Regions from separate parts of the Paracoccus methylovorus genome, predicted to be linked through region 3. Evidence: riboswitches for the same ligand, from Rfam matches in the RefSeq annotation. Region 3 holds a riboswitch; each other region holds the start of a gene.

Region 1 (9,652 bases), 210 kb from region 3:
AACCTGCTGGGCCAACGCCAGCCCGAAATCTATGGCAGCACCACGCTGGCCGACATCGAACGCGACTGCAAGGCGATGGGGCGGGAACTGGGTCTGGATGTCGCCTTTTTCCAGTCGAACCACGAAGGCGCGATCATCGACCTGATCCACGAGGCGCGGCTGAAGGCACAGGCCATCGTCATCAACCCGGCTGCGTTTACCCATACCTCGGTGGCAATCCTTGACGCTCTGAACACCTTCGACGGCCCGGTGATCGAGGTGCATATCTCGAACGTCCACAAGCGCGAAAGCTTTCGCCACCATTCCTATGTCAGCCTGCGGGCCGAGGGCGTGATCGCCGGTTTTGGCATCCACGGCTATCTGCTGGCCTTGCGCCACGCGGCAAAACTGGTGGGATAGGTCGGACAAATAGCCGAAAGTCAGGGGAAATGGGTTTGAACCCCTAGCTGCCATAGAAACGCCGACGCGCCTCTTGCTCAATGTCGAGCCGCAACTGAAGGTCGGCAAGTTTCTTCATCACCTGCTTACGTGCTTCCTCGTCGGGTGCGGCATGCAGAATGCGGGTCTGCTCTTCGACAGCTTTGCGCAATTCGATTTCACGCGGCAACGCCCCCGCCTCGGCCATGATGCGAAAGCCGATGGCATCCGCGCTTCCGTCACCGCCCCTGTCCAGAGGTTTTCCCGCTCCCTTGAGATTGTCGAATTGCCCCTCGGCCTGTGCCTTCAGAATTTGCCTTTCGGCCATGTCGGAAAACTTCATCGTCATTCTCCTTCGTTGTGCCGCGCAGCCGGAAACCCACGCTCGAACATCGCCAGCCCGCCAAAACCGTCAGAGCGCCGGTAACCGCACGCGCGGCTGGTGGCGGGCTCGACACCTCGGCACCTCTTTCAAAACACCCCTCGCCTCGCCAGTTCATCGCCCAGCGCCTCGGCGCCGGTAAAGTGGATCGCCTCCATCCCCAGCGCGCGAGCACCTTCGACATTGGCGGCGCTGTCATCGATAAAGATACATTCCTCGGCGACCAGCCGGTTGCGATCCATCAGCAGTCGATAGATCGCCGGCTCGGGCTTCAGCAGCCCTACCCTCCCAGAAACGAGGATATCGGTGAAAAGCGTGCCCAGCCGCGGGTGCAGGTCCAGCGCATAGGACCATGTCTCCGCCGCCCAGTTGGTCAGCCCGTAAAGCGGCACATTGCGCGCCACAAGCGCCTCGGCGATCTGCCAGGTGCCGGGAACCGGCTTTTCAATGGTAACGGGAAAAGCCGCCAGATAGCCGGACAGATGCCGCGCCTCGTCGCCATGGGAGGCGCGGGCGTCGGCAAGCCCTTGGGCAAAGCTGCGGCCGCCATCCTGCATTCGGTTCCAGCCGGGAAAATCGATCCGGGCCATCCATGCCTCGGCTTCGGCCCGGCCGGTGAACACATCCGCAAAAGCCAACGCCGGGTCCCAGTCGATCAGCACGCCGCCAAGGTCGAAGATCACGTTTTTCATCGCACCCTTCCACTTTCGTCCAGCCCAGATCGGCAGGAATGGGCCGCGCTGTAAAGCCAAAAACCGCACGCCGCCCTGTGCCCTTGCAATGCGGACCCACGGGGCCTAGTGTGGCGCGCAAGACTCATACACTTGGGGAGCCCCGTACGGGGCTGAGAGGTGCCAGGCACCGACCCATCGAACCTGATCCGGGTCATACCGGCGTAGGGAAGGGTAGAGTGAAGCGGCTCGCGATCCTTTTGCCGCCACCCGTCCCCCTCGCGTCCGTATGCCCGGCTGAAACGAAAGGCGGGCCATGTCGGGATTGCAGCCCCATCCCATCGCATTGACCATTGCCGGCTCGGACAGCGGCGGCGGCGCCGGAATCCAGGCCGATCTGAAAAGCTTTTCGGCGTTGGGTGTTTATGGCGCCTCGGTCATCACGGCGATCACCGCGCAGAACACCCGCACGGTCGCGGCCGTCGAAGGCGTATCCCCGGCCATGGTCGCGGCACAGATCGACGCGGTCTTTGGCGACCTTGACGTGCGCGCGGTCAAGATCGGCATGGTCGGCGGCGCAGATGTGATCGCCATCGTCGCAGACCGGCTGGCGGCATTTCTGGCGGATAACCCCATCCCCGTGGTGCTGGACCCGGTGATGGTGGCGAAGTCGGGCGACGCGCTGCTGCCCGACGAAGCCGTGGCGGCCCTGCGCGAACAACTGCTGCCGCTGGCGACGGTGCTGACACCGAACCTGCCCGAGGCCGCGCGCCTGCTGGACCGCACATCTGCCGCGACGCTTCAGGACATGCGCGAACAGGGTCAGGCGCTAAGTGCGCTGGGTGCCGCCCATGTGCTGATGAAGGGCGGTCACGCCGACAGCGACATCTGCACCGACCTGCTGGTCGGTCCCGAGCCGCTGACCCTGACCGCGCCGCGCCAGCAGACCCGCAACACCCATGGCACGGGATGCTCGCTGTCCTCGGCCATCGCGGCGGGGCTGGCTCAGGGCATGACGGTGACGCAAGCCGTGACCCGCGCCCATGGCTGGCTGCAAAAGGCCATCTCCACTGCCGACGAACTGGCCGTGGGGCTGGGCCATGGGCCGGTGCATCATTTCCACGCATTCTGGAGGCAGGCATGAGTCGGATCACCATTTTGGGCGCCGGGGTGATGGGGCTTTGCATCGCCACCGAACTGGCTGCACGCGGCATTGATCCACGCATCATCGACCCCGCAGGCAAGCCCGGATCGCAGGCATGCAGTTGGCGCGCCGGCGGCATGCTCGCCCCCTATTGCGAGGCCGAAAGCGCCGAACCGGTGGTCCTGCGCCTTGGCCTTGACGCCGCCGACTGGTGGGAGGCGCATGGCGCCGAGGTCATCCGCCGCGGCACGCTGGTGCTGGCCCCCTCGCGCGACAGGGCCGAGCTTGACCGCTTTGCCCGGCTGACACAGGCGCATCAGGCAGTGGACAACGACCAGATCGCCGCGCTGGAGCCAGAACTGGCCGGCCGCTTTACCCGTGGGCTGCATTTCGCCACCGAGGCGCATGTGAACCCGCGCGCCGCGTTGCTGGCCCTGCGCGACCGGCTGGACCAAAGCGGTATCCGCATCGAGACCGAGGGCACGCCCACCGGCCTTGTCGTCGATGCGCGCGGCTTTGCCGCCCGCGATGAACTGACCGACCTGCGGGGTGTGCGTGGCGAGATGCTGGTTATCCGCTGCCCCGAGGTTCAACTGACCCGCACCGTTCGCCTGCTGCATCCGCGCATCCCGCTTTACATCGTGCCGCGCGGCGAGGGGGTTTATATGATCGGCGCCACCATGCTGGAAACGGGCGGCAAATATCGCGTTACCGCCCGCTCGGCGGTGGAAATGCTGAGCGCGGCCTATGCCCTGCATCCGGGTTTCGCCGAGGCCGAGATCCTGGAACTCGGCTCGGATGCGCGCCCCGCCTTTCCCGACAACCTGCCGCGCCTGCGCCGGCGTGGCGGCACGCTTTACGCAAACGGCCTTTACCGCCACGGCTATCTTCTGGCCCCCGCCGTGGCCCGCATGGCCGCCGAATACCTTCTTGATGGCCGGAAACCGGAGTTCATGGATGAAGATCACCCTTAACGGAGAGCTGCGCGACCTGACCGGCCCGACCGTGCAGGACACGCTGAACGAAATCGGACTGGGCGCGGCCAAGGTGGCGACCGCGCTGAACGGCGCCTTTCTGCCCGCCGGCAGCCGCGCAAATACCACGCTGACCGATGGCGACACGCTGGAAGTCGTGGCGCCCATGCAAGGGGGCTGAAATGCCGGTCTTTTACGGAACCCATATCGAAAGCCCGCTGATGCTGGGCACGGCGCAATACCCCTCGCCCGCCATCATGGCCGAGGCATTCCGCGCATCATGCGCAGGCATCGCCACCGTCAGCCTGCGGCGCGAGGGCGGGGCCGGACAGGATTTCCACCGCCTTATCAAGGAACTGGGTCTGCCCGTCCTGCCCAACACCGCCGGCTGCCATTCTGTGCGCGAGGCGGTAACGACCGCACAGATGGCGCGCGAACTGTTCGGGACGCCGTGGATCAAGCTGGAGGTCATCCGCGACGACGACACGCTTTGCCCCGACGTGATCGCGCTGGTCGAGGCCGCCCGGATCCTGTCCGACGACGGCTTTCAGGTCTTTCCCTATTGCACCGAGGATCTGTCCGTCTGCGGCCGGCTGCTGGACGCCGGCTGTCAGGTGCTGATGCCATGGGGCGCGCCCATCGGCTCGGGCCGGGGGCTGAACAATCCCTATGGCCTGCGCAGCCTGCGGGCGCATTTTCCCAAGGTGCCGTTGGTCGTGGATGCCGGCATCGGATTGCCCAGCCATGCGGCGCAGGCGATGGAACTAGGCTACGACGCGGTGCTTTTGAACACCGCCGTCGCCAAGGCCGGCGATCCGGTCACCATGGCGCGCGCGATGGCGCTGGCGATCACGGCGGGCAAGCTTGCCCATGACGCCAATCCGATCGAAGCCCGCGACATGGCCGCACCATCGACCCCGCTGTTCGGCATGGCGGTTCTGGATTGAGGAGGCTGACATGAAACTGCCCCGGTTTTATCCGATCTTCGACAGCAGCGACTGGCTGCGCCGCGCCCTGCCCTTGGGCGTGAAACTGGTGCAGATCCGCATCAAGGACCTGCCGCCCCCCCTGCTTTTGGGCGAATTGGCCCTGTGCCAGGAACTTTGCCGCGAACATGGCGCCACACTGGTCGTCAACGACCACTGGCGCGCCGCCATCGACCTTGGCTGCGATTTCGTCCATCTGGGACAAGAGGATCTGGACGAAGCCGACATCCCCGCAATCCGCAAGGCCGGGCTGCGGCTGGGTATCTCGACCCACGACCATGCCGAACTTGACCGCGCGCTGGCGCTCGGCCCCGATTACGTCGCGCTGGGGCCGGTCTGGCCGACGATCCTGAAAAAGATGAAATGGGAACAGCAGGGGCTGGACCGGGTGCGGGAATGGCGCCGGCTGGTGGGCGCGACACCGCTGATCGCCATCGGCGGCGTGACCCCGGAACGCGCGCTCGAGGCGTTCGCGGCCGGTGCCGATACCGCCTCGGCCGTGACCGATATCACGCTGAACCCCGACCCCGAAGGTCGCCTGCACGAATGGCTGCGGGTGACGGCATGAACCGCTATGCCCGCCAGATGGTCCTGCCCGAGGTCGGCGCTGCCGGACAGGAACGCATCGCGGCCGCACAAGTGCTGGTTGTCGGCGCAGGCGGGCTGGGCGTGCCGGTGCTGCAATATCTGGCCGGCGCGGGCATCGGGCACATTACCCTGATCGATGCCGACACGGTCGAGGAAACCAACCTGCACCGCCAGCCGCTTTATCGCATGAAGGACATCGGACTGCCCAAGGTCCGCGCCGCGGCGCAGGCCGTGACACGGCTGAACCCTTCGGTCGAAATCAACGTGCTGGTCGACCAGCTGACACCGCTGAACGCAGCCGATCTGGCGGCGGCGGCGGATCTGGTGCTGGATTGCGCCGACAGCTACGCCGCCAGCTATACGCTGTCGGATGCGTGCCTTGCGGCGGGAAAACCGCTGATCTCGGCCTCGGCGCTGGGTCTTGCGGGCTATGTTGGCGGCTTTTGCGGCGGCGCGCCCAGCCTGCGCGCACTGTTCCCAGACCCGCCCGACAGCGGCCAGACCTGCGCCACCGCGGGCGTGCTGGGCCCGGTGGTCGGGATGCTCGGCTGCATTCAGGCGCAGATGGCGTTGCGGCTGCTGCTGGGACTGACCCCCTCGCCCTTGGGTGAATTCATCCGCTTCGACAACGGCCGCTTCACTCAATTCCGCTTTGATACCGCGCCCGAAGCGCCGGGTCCGCGCTTTGTCGCCCGCGAAGAGATTCGCGACTCCGACCTCGTCATCGACCTGCGCCCTCAGAACGAGGCACCGCGCAAAGCCACCCCCGACGCGTTGCGCATCCCCGGTTACGGCCCGACCGGCCCCCTGCCCAAAACCGGCCAGCGCGTGGTGCTGGCCTGCCGTTCCGGCCTGCGCTCATGGCGCGCCGCCGACGCCCTGTCCCGCCGCTGGAACGGCGAGATCACCCTTCTTGCCCTTGGAGACGACGACCAATGAAACATTTCGCCCTCGCCGCCGCCTTCGCCACCCTGGCCCTGCCCGCGCTGGCCCAGGATCCGGCCCAGGACAAGGTCACGCTGATCCTCGACTGGTTCGTGAACCCCGACCATGCCCCGATCATCGTCGCCCAGGAAAAAGGCTTCTTCGCCGATGAAGGGCTGCAGGTCGAGATCGTCGCCCCCGCAGACCCCGCGGACCCGCCAAAACTGGTCGCCGCCGGCAAGGCCGATTACGCCATCAGCTACCAACCGCAGTTGCATCTGCAAGTGCACGAGGGGCTGCCGCTGAAACGTGTCGGCACGCTGATCGCGACACCCCTGAATTGCCTGATGGTCAAGGCCGACGGCCCAGTGCAGGAAATCGCAGACCTCAAGGGCAGGAAAATCGGCTACTCCGTCTCAGGTGTGGAAGAGGCGCTGGTGGGCCAGATCCTCAAGACGGCCGGCCTGACCATGCAGGATGTCGAGATGGTGAACGTGAACTGGTCGCTTTCGCCCGCCCTGATCGCCGGGCAGGTCGATGCCACCATCGGCGCCTACCGCAACTTCGAACTGACCCAGATGCGGCTGGAAGGCGCCGAAGGTCGTTGCTTCTTTGTCGAGGAACAGGGCGTTCCGACCTATGACGAACTGATCTTCGTCGCCAATCCCGCCAAGATGGACCCCGACCGCACCCGTCGCATGTTGCATGCGGTCGAACGTGGCGCGCAATACATGGTCAACCACCCCGACGAAAGCTGGGAACTGTTCTCGGCCACCGCCCCGGATTTGCGCGATGAACTGAACGCGCAGGCATGGCAGGACACGCTGCCCCGCTTCTCGCAAAGCCCCGCCGCGCTGGATCAGGGCCGCTACGCCCGGTTCGAAAGCTTCCTGCACGACGCCGGTCTGGTGGACAGCGTGCTGCCCGTCTCGGATCTGGCGCTGGATGTGGGGGCAGAGCAATGACAGGCTACGGGGACGCCTTCGCGGCCTGGCGGGCGGCGGCGCAACCGGATTGGGACGCCTATACCCGCCACCCCTTTGTCGAAGGGCTGCGTGACGGAACCCTGCCGCAGTCCTGCTTCCTGACATATCTGGTGCAGGACTATCTGTTTTTGCAGAATTTTTCCCGCGCATGGGCGCTGGCCATCGTCAAAGCCGGCGATCTGGACGAGATGCGGGCCTGTTCCGCGACCGTCCACACGCTCTTGGATCACGAGATGGGCCTGCATGTCCAGACCTGCGCCCGCGCCGGCATGGGCCCCGAGGTGCTGGCCAACGCGCAAGAGGCCGTCACGAATATCGCCTATACGCGCTATGTGCTCGAGGCGGGCTATTCGGGCGATTTCCTCGACCTGCTGGCGGCGCTGATGCCCTGCGTGCTGGGCTATGGCGAAATCGGACTGCGGCTCGCGCAAGAGGTCGCGCCCGACACGCCCTATCGCGAATGGATCGACACCTATGCCGGGGCGGAATATCAGGCCGCCTGCCACTCTGCCGGCACCTTGCTGGACAGTGCCATTCTCAAACGGCTCGGCCCGGCACCGGAACAAAGCCCGCGCTGGACCAAGCTGTCGCAACGCTTCGCCACAGCCACGCGGCTGGAAGTCAGCTTTTGGGAGCTTGGGCGCGAATGACCCCCGCCGCCACCGTCCGGGGCCGCGCCTGGGTCGGCGAGACGTCGCTCTTCGCGCATGTCGAACTGGTGCTCGACCCGGGCGGCTGGACCTGCCTGCTCGGCCCCTCGGGCGTGGGCAAATCGACGATCCTGCGTCTGATCGCAGGGCTGGAAACCGGCGCCCGTTTCGAAGGCGAGGTGATGCGCAACCGCCCAGTCGCCCTGATGGCGCAGGACCCCGGCCTGATCCCATGGCTCGACGTGACCGGCAATGTCACGCTGGGCGCACGCCTTCGGGGCACTCTGCCGGCTTCTTTCGTGCCCAAATATCCCGGGGGACGCCAGAGCGGCCCCGTCGAGGGGCCGGTCCGGCGGAGGGCAGAGCCCCCGGCCGACCCCGCCACCCGCGCGGCAGGGCTGATCGAGGCCGTGGGACTGACCGAACGCGCCCACCACCTGCCGGCAAAACTTTCAGGCGGTCAGCGCCAGCGCGTAGCCCTTGCCCGAACCCTGTTCGAGGACCGGCCGCTGGTGCTGCTCGATGAGCCCTTTTCGGCGCTCGACGCGCGCACAAGGGCGCAAATGCAGGACCTGTCGGCACGATTGTTCGATACGCGCACGGTGCTTCTTGTCACCCATGACCCGGCCGAGGCCGCGCGGTTGGGCGACCGCATCCTCCTGCTGCATGAAACCGGGCTGACCGAATGGTCCATCCCGACCCCCCGGCCGAAAGGCGCCGCCCGGCCCTATGACGCACCCGAGGTGCTGGCCCTGCAAGCCGACCTGATGCGGGGGATGATGGCATGAAGACCACCGCCGCGCTGATTGTCGCCATGCTGGCGCTTTGGCAGGGGATCATCTGGCTGGCCGGAATGCCGTCCTTTCTGCTGCCCTCCCCGATGGCGGTTCTGGAGGCGCTGTGGCTGAACCGGGCCGAGATCGCCCGCCATGCCGGTTTTACCCTGGCGGAAGTGGTGCTGGGCTTTGCGCTTGGCTCGGCTCTTGGCGCCATGCTGGCGATCGCCATGGGATTTTCGGAACGGCTGACCGGCGTCTTGCGACCCATCCTGACCTTCAGCCAGACCATCCCGGTCTTTGCGCTGGCACCGATCCTGACACTGTGGCTGGGCTTCGGCATGGCGCCCAAGATCGCCATGACCGTGCTTATCGTGTTCTTCCCGGTGGCCAGCGCCTTTCTGGACGGGCTGATGCGGACCCCTCGGCCGGCGCTGGATCTGGCGCAGGTCATGGGGGCCAGTCGCATCCGCATCATGCGCCACCTGCGTATCCCGGCAGCCCTGCCCAGCCTAGCCACCGGCCTGAGGCTGGCGGCGGTCTATGCCCCCATCGGCGCGGTGATCGGCGAATGGGTGGGCGGCGCGCGCGGTCTTGGCGCGCTGATGATCCATGCCAATGGCCGGATGAAGACCGATCTGGTCTTTGCCGCCCTGCTGGTGCTGTCGGTATTGACGGTGATCTTCGCGCGCATTGTTGCCGTCGCGCTGCACCGGCTGCTAAGGCGCTATGGCGTCTAGATCAGCCGCTCGGCCCGGGCCAGATCCTCGGGGGTGTTGAGGTTCAGGAACGGGTCCACCGGACGGCTGTCGAACACTGCGCGCCCCGGATCATGGGCCGCCGCGAACTGACCGATCCGGTGCAGCCCGGATTCCAACGCCTCATGCAATTCGTCGCGTAGCGACACGGGCCAAAGCGCGCAGGTCGGATGGTCGCGCAATTCGCCGCTTTCATCCGCACTGGCGGCGATGGCGACGCCCGAGCGGCCGCGCGCCTCTTGCAGGCGATGCAGCAGGTCCTCGGGCAGGAAGGGCGTATCGACGCTGACGCTGACCACACTGTCCGCGCCTTCGCCCGCCGCCCACTCCATGCCGGCCAGCACCCCGGCCAGCGGTCCGGCAAAGCCGCCGATACTATCCGCGATCACCGGCAAT
Region 2 (9,652 bases), on a different replicon from region 3:
GGATGTATCTGGAGACGATGGAAAAAGTTCTGGGCGGAGCCAACAAGGTCATTCTGGACAGTGACGAGGGCGGTCAGGGCGTGGTGCCTTATCTGCCGCTGGATCAGTTGCGCAGCGGGCTTCTGGGCACCGGCAACTCCAATACCAGCGAAGGGAACCAGTGATGAACCGTGCAATCTCGCTTTTGGCGCTGCCTTTCCTGGTCGTGGTCGCCCTTTTGGTCATTGCCTCTCTCTATATCGTCGATGTGCGCGAAAAGGCCCTTGTCCTGCGCTTTGGCGAGGTGGTCGAGGTGCGCGAAGAGCCGGGACTGGGCATCAAGGTGCCCTTCCTGGACAATGTGGTTACATATGACGCGCGTATTCTGGGGCTGCCCACCTCGCCGATGGAGGTCACGCCGCTGGATGACCGTCGTCTGGTGGTCGATGCGTTCGCGCGCTGGCAGATCACCGATGTCGTGCAGTTCCGCCGCGCCGTTGGCTCGGGCGGTATCGAATTCGCGCAGCGCCGGTTGGAGCCGATCGTGACCAATGCGATCCGTCAGGTCCTGGGCTCGGTGCCTTCTACCACGGTCCTGTCGGACGACCGGACGCCGTTGATGAACCAGATCCGCGATCTGGCACGGGGCGATGCCAAGGACCTGGGCGTTCGCGTTATCGACGTCCGCCTCACCCGGACCGACCTGCCCGAGCAGAACCTGACCGCGACCTATGCGAGGATGCGGGCCGAGCGCGAGCGTGAGGCCGCGGACGAGATCGCGCGTGGTGGCGAAGCCGCCCAGCGTGTTCGTGCCGCCGCCGACCGGACCGTGGTCGAGTTGACGTCAGAGGCGCGCAAGCGGGCCGAGGTGGTTCGCGGTGAAGCCGATGCACGCCGCAACGCCATCTACGCCGCCGCGTTCAGCCGTGACCCCGAGTTCTTTGCCTTCACCCGCTCGATGACTTCTTACGAGCGGTCGCTGAAGGGCGAAAACAGTGCGTTGGTCATCCAGCCGAAGGGGCAGTTCTTCGACTATCTGCGCAATGATGGTGCGGATCGCGCCAACCCGGTGCCCGTGCCGGCCCCGGCTGCGGCAATCCCCGAGGACCCTGAGGCCGAAGAAGAGGCCCGGACCGAGGGCGCGCTGCAGCCCGGTGAGACGCCGGCGCCGACGGCGACCAACCGCGAAGGCGAGCCGCTTGGCTCAAGTGCCGGGGTGACGCTGACGCCCTTGCCGGAAGCCTTGGCCAGCCCGCCGCAGGAAGAACCGGTGGTCCCTCCGGCTGCGGTTCCGGCTGACTGATCGGGGTACCCGGACGTGCAAAAAAGAAAAGGCGGGGCGCAATCGCGTCCCGCCTTTTTCATCTGTTGGGTCCGGCTTACTCCTCCAGTCCGATAAGCTTGCTGGCCGGGGGGTGTTGCCCCTCTTCTGCGATCTCGCGTTGCCATTCGCGCCAGATGGAAACCAGCAGCGCCATCAACACCGGGCCGACGAACAGGCCAACGATGCCCATGGTCTTGACCCCTCCGATCAGCCCGAAAAAAGTCGGCAGGAACGGCAGCTTGACCGGACCGCCGACCAGAACCGGGCGGATGGTCTTGTCCACGACGAACAGTTCGCAGGTGCCCCAGATGAATAGCGCCGTCCCCGCGACAGGCGAGCCGCTGGCCACCAGATAGATCGACACCAGTGTAAAGGACAGCGGCGCACCGCCCGGGATCAGTGCCATGAAGCCGGTGATGACGCCGAAGGTGACCGGCGAGGGCACGCCGGCCAGCCAATAGGCGACGCCCAGAACCACCCCCTCGCCAATGGCGATCAGCGTCATGCCGGTCACGGTCGAACTGATGGTGGCGGGCACGACGCGGGACAGCCGGCTCCATCGGTCGGGCAGGATGCGGCGGCCGACCTGGTCGATCTGCGCCACGAACTTGTCGCCGTCGCGATAAAGCACGAACAGCGTGATCAGCATGAACAGCAGCGTCAGCGCAAGGTGGAAGGCCAGCGTCCCGGCTGTTACCGCGCCGCGATAGATCGCGCCGATATTCGAGCCGCTGACCAGTTGCACGATCTCGCTGATGCCGCCGGGGCGACCGATATAGATCTGCCAGTTCTCGTTCAGCCAGTCGCCGATTTGCGGGAGGTTGATCATCCACTCCGGTGCGGACGCGCCCGAGCTGTTGACCAGAATGGCCCAGTTGATCCAGTCCCGCAGTTCGCGAAAGGCATAGATCAGCGCCATGGCGATGGGGATCAGCAGAAAGCATACCAGCACCAGCACCAGCGCCGTTGCCGCCCCGGTGCGGCCCAGGTTCAACTGATAGGCCGCGCGGTTGCGCAACGGCCAACTGGCCAGCGCGATCACCATGGCCGCAAGCACCGGCACCAGAAAGCCGTGGAAGAAATAGATCGAGGCCGCGACGATGGCCAAAAGCAACCAGCGTGCAGCCGAGATATTGGTCAACAGGGGCGGCCGGTGCAGGCGCAGCCCGATCTGTTTCGGGTGCGGCGCGGCGGCGGGATCGTTAGGTTCCGTTGCTGTCGTAGGTTTCGGCATTTCGCCTGTCGTCATGGTCCCGATCCTGACTGCGGGCAGGTAAGCCCACCCTGCCGCAACGAGATAACATCTGGCCCCCGTCTGCAACCCGGAATGCCGCGTCCCGCCGGAATGGCCACGCATTCGCGGCTCACGATTTTGTGGGTGGGCGCCTGCGGTGCGAATGGCTGTTTTCCCGGTCCCGTGGCGCGTGACAGATCCTGCCGCCCCCGCTAATCTGGCGCCACCAAGGGGAGCCCGGGCAATGGGCTGAGAAACTGCTGGCGGCACGCGGCGCGGTGACCCTTTGAACCTGAACCGGATCATGCCGGCGGAGGAATGGGAATGATGCACCTGCCTTTTGCCGGTCTCACTGTGAGACCGCCTTGGAACGACGGTCTTGCTCAAGCCATGAGGGGCCGATGACAGAAACTTTCTTTGAATGCCTGCGCCGGGAATGCGCTGCGGATTGGGCCGACGCCACCGGGCATCGCTTTGTGCGCGAACTTTGCGCCGGAAGCATCGCGGATGCCGCGATGGCGCGCTATCTGGTGCAGGATCATCGTTTTCTGGATGCTTTCCTGACCCTGCTGGGTGGGGCCATCGCCTCGACCGACCGTTTCGAATCGCGGCTGCGTTTCGGGCGCTTCGCCGGCATGGTCTCGGGTGACGAGAACGACTATTTTCTGCGCGCTTTCGCCGCGCTTGGCGTCAGCGAGGCTGATCGTGCCGCTGTTCCCGACAGCGCGCCGACCAGCGGCTTTCAGGCGCTCATGCGTGAAGCGGCGGCGACGCGCGCCTATCCTGCCGTGCTGGCGGTGCTGAACGTGGCTGAGGGGCTATACCTCGATTGGGCAATGCAGGCACCCCGGCCGCTACCGGAAAATTTTGTCCATGCCGAATGGATCACCCTGCACGACAATCCATTTTTCTGCGATTTTGTCGCCTTCCTGCGGAATGAATTTAACCGGGTGGGGCCGCAGGCTGCCGATCAGGCCCGCGAATTCTTCCATCGGGCCGTTAAGCTTGAATTGGAATTTTTCAACGAAATTCATGATACTTAACGTAGATTTCTAGAACAATTCTATAAGGAAGCTTTGGGGGAGCCACCATAAAAAGGCCCCGGTCGCATGTTGCGTTCCGGGGCCTCGTAAAGTTGTTCAGGACGAAGGCTTATTCGTCGTCATTGCCCGGCACGTCGGCGATGTCGTCCAGCGACATGTCGCCATCGTCATCGTCGTCGTCCAGCAGATCGTCGTCCAGATCGCCGGTATCGGCGTCATCGTCCAGATCTTCCTCATCGACCAGATTGGTCTGTTCGTTCTGGCGGGCGGCGGCTTTTTCCGAGATCAGCGAGCGCGAGCGGCCGTTGGTCAGGCTTTCCACCGTGAATTCCGCGCCACAGGCCGGGCAGGTCATCGGATCATTCGTCAAATCGTAAAAGCGCGTCGCGCAATGGGGGCAAAGGCGTTTGGTGCCCCATTCCTCTTTGGGCATGGTGTTCTCTTTCTGCCGCGTTCAGCTAAATCCGCTGTCCCCTGCCACAGCCGGGGCAGGCTGTCAAAGCCTTTTCCCCCTTGCGGCCCGGTAGCGGAGCGGGGGAAACATGGGCAGAAAGTCGGCACTTCGCAAGATGCGGAAAGATATGGACAGGATATTGGTTGGAGGCGACATCCCCGTGACGCTGCGACGCTCGGCCCGGGCGCGGCGCATGACCCTGCGCGTGTCGCGTGCCGGGGGCGAGGTGGTGTTGACCCTGCCAAGCCGCACCAGCCTGTCCGATGGCCGCGCCTTTGCCGAGTCGCGGGCCGAGTGGCTGCGCAACACCCGGGCGGGCATGCCACCGCTGTCTCTGGTCGAGCACGGCGCCTTGCTGCCTGTAGAGGGGCGCAGGCGGCGCATTGAGCCCCATGACGGGCGGCGGGTGGAGCTGACAGATGAGCGGTTGCTGGTGCCCCAGGGCCGCCCCACGGGCCTGCTGGTCGAGGTTTGGCTGAAACATCTGGCGCAGGCGCGGCTGATGCAGGCCTGCGACCGTTATGCTGCGGCGCTGGGGCGTGGCTTTCGTGCGCTGGCGCTGCGCGACACCCGCTCGCGCTGGGGCAGTTGCACCCATGACGGGCGGTTGATGTTTTCATGGCGGCTGGCCATGGCGCCGCCCGAGGTGCTGGACTATGTCGCCGCGCATGAGGTGGCGCATCTGCAGCACATGGATCATTCGCCGGACTTCTGGGCCGCGACCGGGCAATTGATGCCCGATTATGCGGCCCGTCGCGAATGGCTGCGCCTGCATGGGCATGAATTGCTGGCCTGGCGTTTCAGGCCGTAATGCTGCGGCATCGGGACGGCTTGACGGCGTCCAATTTTGTGATCACAGAGGGGGCATGACACTTTCGCGCACCTCCGAAACTTCGGCCCATGAACGGCTTTACCGCAATTTGCGCCAGCGGATCATGCTGGGCGAACTCCCGCCGGGCCTGCCCCTGACGTTGCGGGGCATTGCGGCCGAGCATCGTGTCTCGATGACCCCCGCGCGCGAGGCGGTGCGCCGGCTGGTGGCGGAGGGTGCGCTGTCGCTGTCGTCCTCGGGACGGATCAGCACGCCGGAACTGTCGGTCGAGCGGATCGAGGAACTTGCCGCCCTGCGCGGGCTGATCGAGCCGGAACTAGCGGCCCGAGCCCTGCCGCGCGCCCATCAGGCCCTCATCGAGCGCATGGCCATCATCAACGCCGCAATCGGAGAGGCGGCCGAGGGGCACGACGCCATCGGCTATATCCGCACCAATCTGGAGTTTCACCGCCTACTTTACCTGCGCGCGCAGGCCCCGGCGATGCTGGCTATCGTCGAGACGGTCTGGTTGCAGCTTGGCCCCACCATGCGGGCACTCTACGGGCGCATGAAGCGTAACGAGCCCCCCCGGCATCACCGGATGATCCTCGCCTCGCTACGGGCGGGGGATGAGCCGGGATTGCGGCTTGCCGTCCGGGCGGATGTGACGCATGGGCTGCGCCACATAAGCCCCGCCTAAGGCATTTCCAGCAAAGTAGATGCCGGTAAAGCGCCGGGAAATGCGTAAATACAACGACCACAGCATTTCTGCGATTCAACGAATTGCAACGATGCTGTAGACCCAGCCGCCTAGACTTCTTCGATGCGCAACTCGACCGGCTCGCCGGCGATGACGCCGGTGCGGGGCAGGGCGGCGATGGCATGATCGATGGCATCCGGGGTGGTCTTGTGGGTGACGATCAGCACTGGCGCCACCCCCTCGCTGCGCGAGTGTCCGTACTGGCGCATGCGGTCGATCGAGATACCGGAATCGCCCAGCACGGTTGCGACCTTTGCCAAGGCCCCGGGCTTGTCGGTCAGTTGCAGGCGGATGTAATAGGCCGCCGGCACCGCCGTCCTGGCCGGTTGCGGCATCGCCAGATCCCCGGCCGGCTGGCCAAAGCTGGGCATGCGCACGCCGCGGGCGATCTCGACGATGTCGGACATGACGGCGCTGGCGGTGGGGCCTTCACCGGCGCCCGGGCCACGCAACACGATCTGGCCGACCGAGTCGCCTTCGATCACCACCATGTTCGTCCCGCCCTGCAATTGGCCCAACGGGCTGTCGGCAGGCACCAGACAGGGCGACATGCGCTGTTCCAGCCCGCGTCCGGTCATTTGCGCCACACCCAGCAGCTTGATGCGATAGCCCATGTCGGCGGCACGGCGGATGTCGTCGATGCTGACCCGCTCGATCCCCTCGATCTCGACCGCATCGAAGCTGGGCTTCGTGCCGAAGGCGATGGCCGACAGGATCGCCAGCTTATGGCTGGCGTCGATGCCGCCCACGTCCAGCGTCGGATCGGCCTCCAGATAGCCCAGTTGGCGGGCCTCTTCGAATACCGTCTCATAGGGCAGGCCGGCGCTTTCCATGCGCGTCAGGATATAGTTGCAGGTGCCGTTCATCACCCCCATGACGCGGCGGATCTCATTGCCGGCCAGCGACTCGGTCATGGTCTTGATGACGGGAATGCCTCCGGCCACTGCGGCCTCAAATCGGATGACCCGGCCATGGGCTTCGGCCAGTTCGGCGAGTTCCTGGCCATGGATCGCCAGCAGCGCCTTGTTGGCGGTCACCACGTCCTTGCCGGCCCGCAGCGCGGCCGTCACGGCCTCGCGCGCGATGCCCTCGTCGCCGCCGATCAGTTCGATGAACACATCCACATCTTCGCGCAGGGCAAGGGCGCGGGCGTCCTCTTCCCAACCATAGCCGGACAGGTCCACGTCGCGATTCTTCATCCGGTCGCGGGCGCAGACGGCGGTGATGGTGATCGGCCGGCCCGCGCGCAGGGACAGCAGGGCGGCGTGTTTCTGGATGATCTTGACGGTGCCGGTGCCGACCGTCCCAAGACCAGCAATGCCGAGACGAAGCGGAGAGGCGTCTTGCCCCTGTTTCTGGGCGGTCATGTGAAACTCTTATCTATTGACAAGGCGGTGTTAGCGGATGGCGCGGCACGTTGCAACGCGCGGAACGCTCAGGCCTCGTCGTCGCCTGCCCAATAACCCTGCACGCCGGTCGCACGCATCACCCGCAGGACCCGTGTGCCGATTTCGACCGTATCCGCGCGGATGGCATTCAGCTCGGCAATGCCCAGCGGCTGGCGCTGCACCTCTCCTTTGGTGCTCACAAAGGCCGGATGCCAGCGCGCCTTGTCCTCGGTCGGACGCCAGGAGGCATGGCAGATCAGGTTGCGCTGCAAGCGGATCAGGGACAGCCTGTCGGTGATGCGGTTGCGGTCGCGCAGCCCCGGATAGCGGCGCATGGCGGCGTCCAACTGGTCGATCAGGGTGCCCATGGAATCATCCGCGATCGAGACCATGCGGGTCAGCCAGCTTTGCAACTCCTCCTCGGTCAGGTCGTCGGCCAGCCGTGCGCGGTCAAGGGCATAAATGGTGCGCTTGATGATCTCCTCGAGCCAGCCGAAACTCGCCACGCACTGCCCCAGCGCCGCGGCGAAATCAGCCGGCAGAGTGTAATGGGTCTCGGCTGGGGCGCCTATTCTGGTCATCGTGTCATGTCCCCCTCGGAAACCTTGATTGCGGGGGACCGAAATGCACCCAGCCATCCCGCGGAGCCGCGTTTTGGCCCCTGAGATGCGTCTGCCGCCCCTTTGTACCCGCTCTCATCTTGTCCTCGCGCGGCTCCCGATGGTCGAGTTTTCCACGGTACCCTGCGCCAGACAAGACGTGGTCAAAGCATCTTTTGCAGCAGCACCAGATCCAGCCACCGGCCGAATTTGCGCCCAGCCTGCGGCAACAGGCCGACCTGCACATAACCAATGGCGCGATGGAAGGAGATACCGGCCTCGTTCTCGACCGAGACGGCGGCGATCATGCTATGCGCGCCGCCGGTGCGGGCATGATCCTCTATCGCCTCCATCAGCGCCCGGCCGAGACCCCGGCCGCGTGCGATGGGCGACAGGATCACCGAATGCTCCATGCAATGGGCGTAACCATCCCCGCCGCGAAACTGGTCGTAGCTGGCCAGCCCCAGCACTGCGCCTGCGTCCTCTGCGATCAGGAATTCACGCCCTGCTGCCCGGCGCTGCGCGATCATCCGGGCCAGTCCCGCAGGTGTTTTCTCTTCGCTGGAAAAGGTGATGGTGGTCTCGCGGATCAAGGGATTCCAAAAGCCAAGGATCCCGGGAATATCCCCCTCGATCGCAGGACGCAGCCTCATCTCACCAGCCTCCCTGGCCAACACCGCCGCCATCTCCCATGGGACGACAGGCTGCTTCTTCGTTGCCCAAATACCCATGCGACCGCGACGCTGGGACGCGGCCGCGCTTTTGTCACGCCGCCCGCGCTGCGCGGATCAGCGTCAGGATATCACGCGCAGCCGAGGGGATGTTGGTGCCCGGCCCGAAAATCGCCTTCACCCCGGCCTTCTTCAGGAAATCGTAATCCTGTTGCGGGATCACGCCCCCGCAGATCACGATGATATCCCCGGCGCCCTGTTCCTTCAGCGCGGCGATCAGCTTTGGCGCCAGCGTCTTGTGACCGGCTGCCTGCGAGGAAATCCCCACGACATGCACGTCGTTGTCGATGGCGTCCTGCGCGGCTTCCTCGGGGGTCTGAAACAGCGGCCCCACATCGACGTCAAAGCCGATATCGGCGAATGCGGTGGCGATCACCTTGGCGCCGCGATCGTGGCCGTCCTGACCCATCTTGACCACCAGCATACGCGGGCGGCGACCTTCTTCCTCGGCGAATGTCTCGACATCGCGCTGGATCTGGGCAAAGTCGTCGTCGCCTTCATAAGCCGCACCATAGACGCCGGCCAGCGTCTTTACCTCGGCCCGGTGGCGGCCGAATTCCTTTTCCATCGCCATGCTGATCTCTCCCACGCTGGCCCGGGCGCGCGCGGCCTCGACCGCTGCGTCAAGCAGGTTGCCGCCTTCCTTTGCCCGGCGCGTGATCTCGTCCAGCGCCGCCTGGCACTTCGCTTCGTCCCGCGTCGCGCGGATCTGGTTCAGCCGCGCGATCTGGGACTCGCGCACCTTCACGTTGTCGATGTCGAGGATGTCGATGGGGTCTTCCTTCGTCAGGCGATACTTGTTCACGCCGACGATGACTTCTTCGCCCCGGTCGATCTGGGCCTGACGCCGCGCTGCGGTTTCCTCGATCCGCAGCTTGGGCATGCCCGAGGCCACGGCCTTGGTCATGCCGCCCATCTCCTCGACCTCTTCGATCAGCGCCCAGGCTTTCTCGGCCAGTTGCGCGGTCAGGCTTTCGACGTAATAGCTGCCCGCCAGCGGATCGACGACATGGGTGATGCCGGTTTCCTCTTGCAGGATCAACTGAGTGTTGCGCGCGATGCGGGCGCTGAATTCGGTCGGCAGTGCGATGGCTTCGTCCAGCGCGTTGGTGTGCAGCGATTGCGTGCCGCCAAGTGCTGCCGCCAGCGCCTCATAGGCGGTGCGGACCACGTTGTTGTAGGGGTCCTGTTCCTGCAGGCTGACACCCGAGGTCTGGCAATGCGTGCGCAGCATCAGACTGCCCGGTTTCTTGGGGTCGAACTCCTTCATGATCCGCGTCCACAGCAGACGGGCGGCACGCAGCTTGGCGGCCTCCATGAAGAAATTCA
Region 3 (9,652 bases):
TTTACCCGCGCGCTGGCGAACACCGCCCTTTATGCCGTCTTGGTGATCCCCGCCGGAGTCTTCCTCGCCTTGGGCATCGCGCTGCTGGTGCATGGGCGCCGGCGGTCCCGCGCGCTGTGGGAGACGGCATATTTCCTGCCCGTCACCGCGACGCTGGTCGCGATGGCCACGGTCTGGCAGTTCCTGCTGCACCCGACCCTGGGGCCCGTCAACGCGGCGATCACCTGGGCGGGTTTCGATCCGGTGTCTTTCCTCGGCAATCCGGCGCTGCTGATCCCGACGCTGGCGCTGATCGGCATCTGGCAAGTGCTTGGCTTCAACATGGTGCTGTTCCTCGCGGGGCTGACCGCTATCCCGAACGACCTGATCGACGCTGCGCGCATGGACGGGGCCCGCAGCCCCATCGACCGATTTCTGACAGTCACCTGGCCGATGCTGGGCCCGACGACGATGTTCGTGATCGTCACAACATCGATCTCGGCCTTCAAAGTTTTCGAGACCGTGGCCGTGTTGACCAAGGGCCGCTCGGGGTCTGAAACGCTGCTCTATGCGCTTTATCTTGAGGGGTTTGAGTATTCGAACACGGGCTACGCTGCCGCGCTGACGCTGATCTTTCTGGCAATCGTGCTGGTCCTGTCGATCGGCCAGACCATGCGCATGGACCGGAAGGTGCATTACTGATGCGGCGGTTTTTTCCCCACCTGGTCTTGGGACTTGGCGCGGCGCTGATGCTGCTGCCCTTCTACTGGATGATCCTGACTTCGATCCGCGCGCCGGCCGAAATCTTTGATGTCTCTCTCTGGCCAATCCCGCGCGAGTTCAGCGCAGTGCAGAACTACAGTCAGGCCGCCAGCACGGTGCCAATGGCGCGGTTCATGCTGAATGGCTTGATCGTCTGCGGTGGCATTTTGATCGTGCAGGTCCTGACGGCGGTGCCGGCTGCCTATGCCCTGGCCAAGCTGCGCTTTCCTGGCCGGCGTCTTCTGATGGCGCTGGTCATCGGCGCGCTGTGCATCCCGATGCAGGCCCTAGCGCTGCCACTGTTCGTCGGCCTCGCCCGCACCAATCTTCTGAACACCTACTTCGCGCAGATGATGCCGTTCTTCCTGTCGGTCTTTGCGATCTTCCTGTTCCGCCAATCGTTCCGTTCCTACCCCGACGAGATCATCGAGGCTGCCCGCATGGACGGCTTTTCCGAGATGGAGATCTGCTGGTGCCTTGTGCTGCGTGGCTCGCTGCCCTCGTTGGCGGCCTTCTCGGTCTTCTCGGTCGTGGCGCATTGGAACGACCTCTACTGGCCGCTGATCGTCGTCTCGGACATGGCGATCGCCCCGCCGCCCCTGGGAATGCTGTTCTTCTCGGATGTCGAATCCGGCGCGAATTACGGCGCCTTGATGGCGGGCGCGGCCATGATCACCGCCCCGATGATCGTCTGCTTCCTGCTGGCTAGGCGCAGCTTCATCGCGGGCATCACCATGACCGGGGTCAAATAGGGCCCCCGACCCGGAGAGCAAAGATGACTTTATCCCGCCGTTTCACCCTGGGCGCCGCCGTCTGCGCGCTGGCGCTGCCAAGCCTCGCCCAGGCCCAGCAGGTCACGCTGGACGTGCTTTACAACCTGCCCGGCTTCACGCGCTTCCACCAGCCGCTGGCCGATGCGTTCATGGAAAACAACCCTGACGTGACCATCAACTTCCTGGCCCCCGCCGTCGGCTATAACGAGGGCCAGCAGCAGATCCTGCGCTCGGCCGTGACCGGCAACCTGCCGGATGTCTACTTCTCGGGTTACAACCTGACGGCGGAGCTGGTCGAGGCGCTGGCCCCGCGCGATCAGATCGTCGATCTGGCCCCCTTCATCGAGGCCGAGGGCGGGCAGACCTTCCTCGACGAGAACTTCGCACCCAGTATGCTGGCGCTTGGCGTGGTGGACGGCAAGCAATACGGGCTGCCGGTCAACGCCTCTTCGCCCATCATGTATGTGAACGCCGATCTGGTGCGCGCCGCGGGCGGCGATCCCGAAAACATGCCGACCACCTTCCCCGAGCTGATCGAGTTGGCCAAGACCATCCACGAGGCCGATCCCCGCGTCGCCGGCATGTCCTATGACATTGCGGGCTGGCCCGATGACTGGCTGTGGCAGGCGATGGTCTACCAGCAGGGCGGCAAGCTGATCGACACCGAGACGAATCAGGTCGCCTTTGACAACGAGATCGGCCTGAACGGGCTGACGATGATCCGCCAGATGGCGGCCGAGGCCGGCGCGCCGACCTTTGACTGGGATCAGGCCCGCCAGCAGTTCGGCGCCGGCATGACGGGCTTCCTGTTCTCGACCCCCGCCCATGTCCAGACCATCGAGGGTCTGGTCGGCGACCGCTTCGAGCTGATCACGACCACCTTCCCGCTGGACGATCCCGAAAACGGCGGCGTGCCGACCGGCGGCAACTCGGCCGTGATGCTGACGCAGGACGAGGCCAAGCAGCAGGCGGCGTGGGACTACATCAAATGGGTGACCGGCCCCGAGGCGCAGGACATCATCGTGCGCATCACCGGCTATCTGCCCACCAACAAACGCGCCACGGGCGAGGATTACCTCGCGCCCTATTACGCCGAGCATCCGAATGTCGCGACAGCCGCGCGCCAGGCCGACCGCTCGCTGCCCTGGGCTGGCTATCCGGGCGGCGACTCGGTCCGCGTCTGGCGCACGCAGCGAGACATCATCGGCACCGTCATGCGCGGCGAGGTCTCGCCCGAGGACGGGCTGGCCCAGATGGTCGAGCAGACGAATGCGCTGATGCAGTAAGGCGCGTTCGCGCCGTCACGGATGCGGGGCGCGCTGCCCCGCATCTTTTCTTTCGCAGGGACCACCATGAAGATCATCCAGCTGACTGACACGCATCTGATGCCGCCGGGCATCCCCGCCAATGGCGTCGATCCCGAGGCGCGGCTGCGCGCGGCGATGGCCGACATCCTGGGGCGGCACGCCGACGCGGACCTTCTGGTGATCACCGGAGATCTCTGCAATCACGGCGATGCCGAAGCCTATGCGCTTCTGCGCGAGATCCTTGCGCCTGCGCCCTTTCCGGTGCGGCTTCTGCTGGGCAATCACGACCGCCGCCCCGAATTCGTCGCCGCCTTCCCCGATCACCCGCGCGACGCGAACGGTTACATCCAGTCCGTCCTTGATACCGATTCCGGCCGGCTCCTGTTCCTGGACACGCACGAGGCCGGGGTGATCGGCGGCATCTACGGCGCCGATCGCCTTGCCTGGCTGGACGCGGCGCTGGCCGAAGCGGGTCCGGCGCCCGTGACGGTCTTCGTCCACCATCCCCCCGTCGCGGACGGCATCCGCCATTTCCGCGACATCAGCCTGCATGACGACGGCGCCCTTCTGGCGCGCCTTGTCGCCCATTCGGCTGGGGTGCGCCACATCGTCTTCGGCCATATCCACATGCCCCTGTCGGGCACCAGCCCCGAGGGAATCCCCTACAGTTCCGGCCAGTCCTGCACGCATCGCTTCATCACCGACCTCACCCTGCCAGACCCTTGGTGGACCGACGGCAACCCCACCTATCGCATCCTGTTGATCGACGAACTCGGCTTCCGGGCGTTCACGGTCGAGGTCGGACAAGTCCCGACAGTCCGCGCTCCTATCTGCGAGGGACCGTGAGACATGGTCAACGGGGATAGAATCAGGCGCCTGTGGGCGATCACGATCTACGCGTCGGGGTTAAGCTGTCGATTGCCGTGGTGGCCTTCACGCCGGTGTCGCTACGGGCGGTCGTAGTCTGGACGCGGCAAGCGAGAACATTCGGCAGTTGCTCCAGACAAGCGGTGGTTTCAGGTCTTTAATCTAACGATCGCAGCATGCGGTCGCATGTGATATTCGCAGCTGGCATGACCTTGATGCTCCGTGCCGAGGTAACCGGACATGGCCCGATGGTCCACGCTGCGACCTGCACCAATGTCTGGTCTGGGAAAGCCGCACCGCGGCGTTGCTGCTCTCCCGACCGACCGCAAAGGGCCGAGGACGCGGGTCGGAGCCTGCCGCGCCTCCGTGCCGTCGCCGTGAGCGGTTGATCGACGTGGGGAGCCAAAGCTGACGTTTATCAATCAATCGTATTAGCGCATAGCTCGACCGTTCGAGACATGCGCTCCATTGGCAAGGCGCCGCCCTGTAAGCCGGCGCCTCAATCCGTTCGCGCCTATGAACCCACGGCATCCTCTTCCACGGGAATGTAAAGATCGCCTCCGTCGCGATACCGTTTCGCCATCTCGACCATCCCCGCCTGCGCCCGCGCCTCTTCTCGGATGTCGTGGCTGATCTTCATGGAGCAGAACTTCGGCCCACACATCGAACAGAAATGCGCGACTTTGTGCGCCTCCTTCGGCAGGGTCTGGTCATGGAAAGACCGTGCGGTATCCGGGTCCAGCGAAAGGTTGAACTGGTCCTCCCACCGGAACTCAAAGCGGGCCCGTGACAACGCGTCGTCGCGGATCTTCGCCGCGGGATGCCCTTTGGCAAGGTCGGCGGCGTGCGCCGCGATTTTGTAGGTGATGACCCCGGTTTTCACGTCGTCACGGTCCGGCAGACCCAGATGTTCCTTTGGGGTCACGTAGCAAAGCATCGCGGTGCCGAACCAGCCGATCATAGCGGCCCCAATGCCGGAGGTGATGTGATCGTAACCCGGCGCGATGTCGGTTGTCAGCGGCCCAAGCGTATAGAAAGGCGCTTCGCCGCACACCTCCAGTTGCTTGTCCATGTTCTCCTTGATCTTATGCATGGGCACGTGGCCCGGGCCTTCGATCATGACTTGGCAATCGTGCTTCCAGGCGATCTGGGTCAACTCGCCCAGCGTCTCCAGCTCCGCGAATTGCGCCGCATCGTTGGCATCGGCGATGCAGCCTGGCCGCAGCCCGTCCCCGAGGCTGAACGTTACGTCATACGCCCGCGCAATCTCGCAGATTTCCTCGAAGTGCTCGTAAAGAAAGCTCTCGCGGTGATGGTGCAGGCACCATTTGGCCATGATTGAGCCGCCACGACTGACGATCCCCGTCACGCGGTTCACCGTCAGCGGAATGTGCCGGAGCAGCACCCCCGCATGGATGGTGAAGTAGTCCACTCCTTGCTCGGACTGCTCGATCAGCGTGTCGCGAAAGATTTCCCATGTCAGGTCCTCAACCACGCCGCTGACCTTTTCAAGAGCCTGATAGATCGGCACGGTTCCGATCGGAACTGGCGCGTTGCGGACGATCCATTCGCGAATATTGTGGATGTTACGGCCCGTCGAGAGGTCCATCACGGTGTCGGCCCCCCAGCGGATGGCCCAGACCATCTTCTCCACCTCTTCCGCCATCGAGGAGGTGACGGCCGAGTTGCCGATGTTGGCGTTGATCTTTACGAGAAAGTTCCGGCCGATGATCATCGGCTCCAGTTCCGAGTGGTTAATGTTGGCAGGAATGACCGCACGGCCGCGGGCCACTTCGTCACGGACGAACTCCGGGGTCACGTAATCGGGCACCGAGGCACCATACATCTCGCCGTCACGGGCCATCTTCTCTCGGATAGCCTTGCGGCCGAGGTTCTCGCGGATCGCGACAAACTCCATCTCCGGCGTCACGATACCCGCCCGGGCGTAGGCGATCTGTGTGACGGCCTTGCCCTCCTTCGCACGCATCGGTCGATGCGGCGCCGGGAACACGGGAGTCAGCCCATCTGGTGAAACGAACCCGTTATCCGCAGGTTGAACCGGGCGGCCTTCATAGGCCTCGGTATCCCTGCGCGACGCAACCCAGCCTTCCCGAAGACGTGACAAGCCGCGCTCGATGGCAATCTCCGCCCCCGGATCAGTGTAAGGGCCGGAGCAGTCGTAGACGGTCACCGGCGGCTCGGCTGCACTCGGATGCAATGCGATCTCGCGCATTGGCACCCGCATGTCGGGATAAAGAACACCCGGCCTGAACGCCTTGGTCGAAGCGGGCAGCGGTCCAGTGGTAACGGTGAGGGTGGGGTGGGATGTCATGTCAGGCTCCTGGCTTTGTAAAGCATCGGAGACCCAGCACGAACTGGAAGGGGGAATGAGTGCTGCCAACGCGTGACCGAAGCCGGCCACCAGAGCACCCGCACCGTCCCTACGCCAGTGTGAACTGGATCAGGTTCATAGGGTCCCTGCGCTGCCTCGCGGCCTAGCAGTATCTCAGCTCCTTGTCGGAACACCCCTGGTGGAGACGCGAAATTGCCGGCTGCGCGGATCAATGTCAACGGCCGACCAAAAGGTTGCGGCGCTTGCAGACGCAGCCCCGGCCTGCCAATGGCTAACCTTGTGTGCGCCACATCGCGACTGCAAGCCTTCACGACCGAATTGATCAGGGCAGTGTAACGCAACGCTGAATGTCCGGATTGTCCCGTAATAGCAGCCTGTAATTCGTCAATCTCGCTGCACCGAGCGCGAATGTCCGGTCTGGGGATGCCGCAAGGCAGCGCCCGACAGGGGCCGTCTGGCAGCTAAGGGCCGGGCGTGCCATGTCGCTCTGCCAGGATGGTCACACGGCCTGCCGCACCGCCGCATGACCGCATCGAGCCCGTAGCGGACAGTCATCGACCAGTCGCTGGACTTCGCCCTGACACTGCGGTCAAGCGACCTGAGCGCGTATCCAGCTCAGCAGCAGGTCGGTCGCGGGGGTCATGCGGCGATCCTCGGGGATGGTCAGCCAGTAGCCGCCCAACGTGACTGAAGCAGGAAAGGGCCTTACAAGCCGTCCTGCAGCCTGGTCGCGTTCGAACATCGGCAGCGGCAAGAGCGCGATGCCCAGACCTTCGGCCGCGATATCCGCCATTGCCACCGAACTGTCGAGCACCGGGCCGGTCAGCGGCGGACAGGTCTCGCCAGCTTCTGCAAACCACTTCGGCCACTCATCGGCGCGATAGCTGCGCAGCAGGGTGTGTCGCCGCAGGTCTGATGGCGAGCGCAGATCCAGATGCGGGGCGCAGAGCGGCCCCATTGGAGCATCAAGGATGTGATGCGCCTCGAGCCCCGGCCAGCGACCGGAGCCGAAACGGATCGCGGCATCCAATCCCTCCCGCACAATCTCGACACGGTTGTTGTTGGTGGACAAACGCAAGGTGATTTCAGGATGGTCGCGGCGCAAATTTTTGAGTCGGGGGATCAGCCAGCCAGTCGCAAAAGTTGTCACTACGCCGAGGCTCAGCACCTCGGCCCGTTGCCCGCCCGTCACACGGTCCAGCATGCGGGCAATATCGTTCAGACCGCGCTCCATCACCGGAAACAGCTCTTTTCCGGCATCGGTCATCACCAGCCCGTTCGGCGTGCGGCGAAACAACGTGGCGCCTAAAGTATCTTCCAGCCGCGCGATCTGGTGACTGACGGCAGCCTGCGTCACGCGCAACTCTATCGCGGCGCGTGTAAAGCTGCCCTGACGGGCGGCGACCTCAAAGGTGCGAAGGGCGTTTAAGGGGATGTCGGGACGGTCAGGCATGAGTTGATCTTATGTGCAGTCCAATGCTTTGTCGTCTCCCTTATGCGAAAAGATCTGAATATCCGGGATGCAGATCATTTCGGAGCTGACATGAAACATGTTCCCACCTGCCTCGTTCTCCTGACGACAACCTTCTCTGCGCCTGCGCCTGCGCTTGCACAGGACAGTCAGCAGCACTTCGAAGACATCGCGAGTGCGGCATTTGAAAGCGCGATCAGGGAATACGATATTCCTGGTCTGATCGTGGGCGTGACCCGCGACGGCAAGCACAGCTTCTATCAGACCGGGCTGGCATCGAGAGAAGATCAGCGGCCTGTAACGCCCGACACCCTTTTCGAACTCGGTTCCATCAGCAAAATCTTCAATGTGACCTTGGCCGCCATCGTCGAAGGGCGCGGCAGGCTGTCACTCGATTCCCCGCTCGCGACCTATCTGCCAACCCTGAAGGGGACCTCGGCCGGAGGGCTGCGTCTAATGGATCTTGCGACACATCATTCCGGCGGATTGCCTGTGCAGGTGCCGGATGAGGTGGAGAATGTCGATCAACTGATCGACTGGCTCGCGGGCTGGCAACCACCGGAGCCGGGCGCGCGCAGCTACTCCAATATCAGCATTGGCCTCTTGGGGCATATTACCGCAGACGCGATGGGTATGAGCTATGCTGATGCCCTGCAAACGGAGATCTTTCCCGCGCTCGGGCTGTCCAACACATGGATCGATGTTCCGGCCAGTGCGGCGGGAGACTATGCCTTCGGTTATGACCGCAAGACGAACGCACCGATCCGCGTCACAGCCGGTGTGCTTGATGACGAGGCCTATGGTGTGAAATCGTCAGCGCGCGACATGCTGAAGCTGCTCGATGTCGCGCTTGGGAATGGCGAAGCCAGTGCAGAAATCCGCGAGGCAGTGTCCCGCACGCAGCAGGGGCAGTTCCAAACCCGGCTGTTCACCCAAGCCATGATCTGGGAGGCTTATCCCTGGCCAGCCGACGCAGAACATCTGGTCGAAGGGAACGGCTATGGCTTCATCTTCAACCCGCAGCAGATGACTGGAGTTAAAGGGCTGGCCCCCGAGGATGTCATCCTGAACAAGACCGGCGCCACAAACGGCTTTGGTGGTTACATCGTCATGCTGCCTGCTGAGGATCTGGGCGTCGTGGTTCTTGCGAACCGCAACTATCCCAATGAGGCCCGGGTGCGCGCGACCTACGATCTGATCACGCACATTCTGGCCGATTGAGACAATGGCTGGAGCGACTTCGGCGCGGCAGAAAGGGCTCGCCGAAGGTCTGCTTCGTCCGCAGTGCGGACCTCAGACACTAAAGAAATCGAGCACCCGCAGCGAATGGCCGGTCTGGAGAAGCTGCAACGCGGCGCTCGGCGTCGGGATGAAGGTCCGCTTTGGGCCGAACTGTCCGGCGACTCGAGGGATTGCTTGCTGCCGTAGCGACCAGCCCTATCCTGCGAAGCTGCAATGAACTCTGCTCGATCTGCTTTCGCATTCGAGAGCCTCTGATTGCTTCTTCCCATGCCGCTGACTCGAAAATCAAAGCTGGGAGGATAGTAGACTGCTGTCTCAGGTAATTGCTGTAGTGCAGGGTGCCGACTGCAACCCTTCCAAACTACGTCAGCCTTGCTGCCGCAAAGGAAGAATTGTGGCCACTTGAGGAAGACTTCAGTGGCAATCAACATCAACATTATGAAATTTCACCAAGTCTTGCTTTGTTCTCCTGAGAATCTTGAACGAATCCAGTAGCTTTGGCCAGTACGTTTTTTGCCGAATGCCTTTTGTTTCACTTTAAGTGCATCGCACGCGTCTGGCTGGCTTACCTTTCAGACCATTTTCAGTTGGGCGTTCACAGCGCCCTCACTGCGTTGTCATCCGTGTGGGATCGCCTCAAGTCCACCTCATCAGCATCCCGAGGTCCTGGGTATCATTTGCGAACGGTAAGGTCCGTCGCGACATGCGATGGATCGGTATAGTCTCCGGCCGACAACCGGCGGACTGCCGCGAGGAGTTCCTCGATTGCCTGTTCCGCAGCCGCGAGCTTCATACCTACCATCAGCCCCTCCCGTCCAGCCATCGCCAGGAAAATTCCCAACACCTCATCAGAATGCCGCGCCAAGGCGACCAGATGCTCTCCGCTCGGACCGTATCT

The links. A riboswitch is a leader RNA that binds a small molecule or an ion and turns the genes downstream of it on or off. The one in region 3 is predicted to bind thiamine pyrophosphate.
Region 1: linked by a shared signal. The riboswitch ahead of thiD (bifunctional hydroxymethylpyrimidine kinase/phosphomethylpyrimidine kinase) and the one ahead of thiC (phosphomethylpyrimidine synthase ThiC) in region 3 are both predicted to bind thiamine pyrophosphate.
Region 2: linked by a shared signal. The riboswitch ahead of JWJ88_RS16820 (TenA family protein) and the one ahead of thiC (phosphomethylpyrimidine synthase ThiC) in region 3 are both predicted to bind thiamine pyrophosphate.

Annotation. Positions count from the first base shown of each region.
Region 1 is NZ_CP070368.1:2,112,230-2,121,881, forward strand. It holds gene aroQ (type II 3-dehydroquinate dehydratase) at 1-399, shown strand, start outside; gene JWJ88_RS10620 (DnaJ family domain-containing protein) at 443-760, opposite strand; gene JWJ88_RS10625 (HAD family hydrolase) at 889-1,491, opposite strand; TPP riboswitch at 1,615-1,718, shown strand; gene thiD (bifunctional hydroxymethylpyrimidine kinase/phosphomethylpyrimidine kinase) at 1,787-2,614, shown strand; gene JWJ88_RS10635 (FAD-dependent oxidoreductase) at 2,611-3,588, shown strand; gene thiS (sulfur carrier protein ThiS) at 3,572-3,769, shown strand; gene JWJ88_RS10645 (thiazole synthase) at 3,771-4,535, shown strand; gene JWJ88_RS10650 (thiamine phosphate synthase) at 4,546-5,142, shown strand; gene JWJ88_RS10655 (HesA/MoeB/ThiF family protein) at 5,139-6,101, shown strand; gene JWJ88_RS10660 (ABC transporter substrate-binding protein) at 6,098-7,051, shown strand; gene tenA (thiaminase II) at 7,048-7,722, shown strand; gene JWJ88_RS10670 (ABC transporter ATP-binding protein) at 7,719-8,510, shown strand; gene JWJ88_RS10675 (ABC transporter permease) at 8,507-9,238, shown strand; gene mobA (molybdenum cofactor guanylyltransferase MobA) at 9,235-9,652, opposite strand, start outside.
Region 2 is NZ_CP070371.1:740,945-750,596, forward strand. It holds gene hflK (FtsH protease activity modulator HflK) at 1-164, shown strand, start outside; gene hflC (protease modulator HflC) at 164-1,282, shown strand; gene JWJ88_RS16815 (AI-2E family transporter) at 1,359-2,552, opposite strand; TPP riboswitch at 2,757-2,873, shown strand; gene JWJ88_RS16820 (TenA family protein) at 2,939-3,580, shown strand; gene JWJ88_RS16825 (TIGR02300 family protein) at 3,690-4,013, opposite strand; gene JWJ88_RS16830 (M48 family metallopeptidase) at 4,162-4,845, shown strand; gene JWJ88_RS16835 (GntR family transcriptional regulator) at 4,901-5,545, shown strand; gene JWJ88_RS16840 (homoserine dehydrogenase) at 5,656-6,972, opposite strand; gene JWJ88_RS16845 (hypothetical protein) at 7,041-7,574, opposite strand; gene JWJ88_RS16850 (GNAT family N-acetyltransferase) at 7,757-8,245, opposite strand; gene scpA (methylmalonyl-CoA mutase) at 8,358-9,652, opposite strand, start outside.
Region 3 is NZ_CP070368.1:1,905,244-1,914,895, forward strand. It holds gene JWJ88_RS09505 (carbohydrate ABC transporter permease) at 1-681, shown strand, start outside; gene JWJ88_RS09510 (carbohydrate ABC transporter permease) at 681-1,493, shown strand; gene JWJ88_RS09515 (ABC transporter substrate-binding protein) at 1,517-2,800, shown strand; gene JWJ88_RS09520 (phosphodiesterase) at 2,867-3,667, shown strand; gene thiC (phosphomethylpyrimidine synthase ThiC) at 4,203-6,020, opposite strand; TPP riboswitch at 6,109-6,228, opposite strand; gene JWJ88_RS09530 (LysR family transcriptional regulator) at 6,631-7,494, opposite strand; gene ampC (class C beta-lactamase) at 7,585-8,733, shown strand; gene JWJ88_RS09540 (hypothetical protein) at 9,428-9,652, opposite strand, start outside.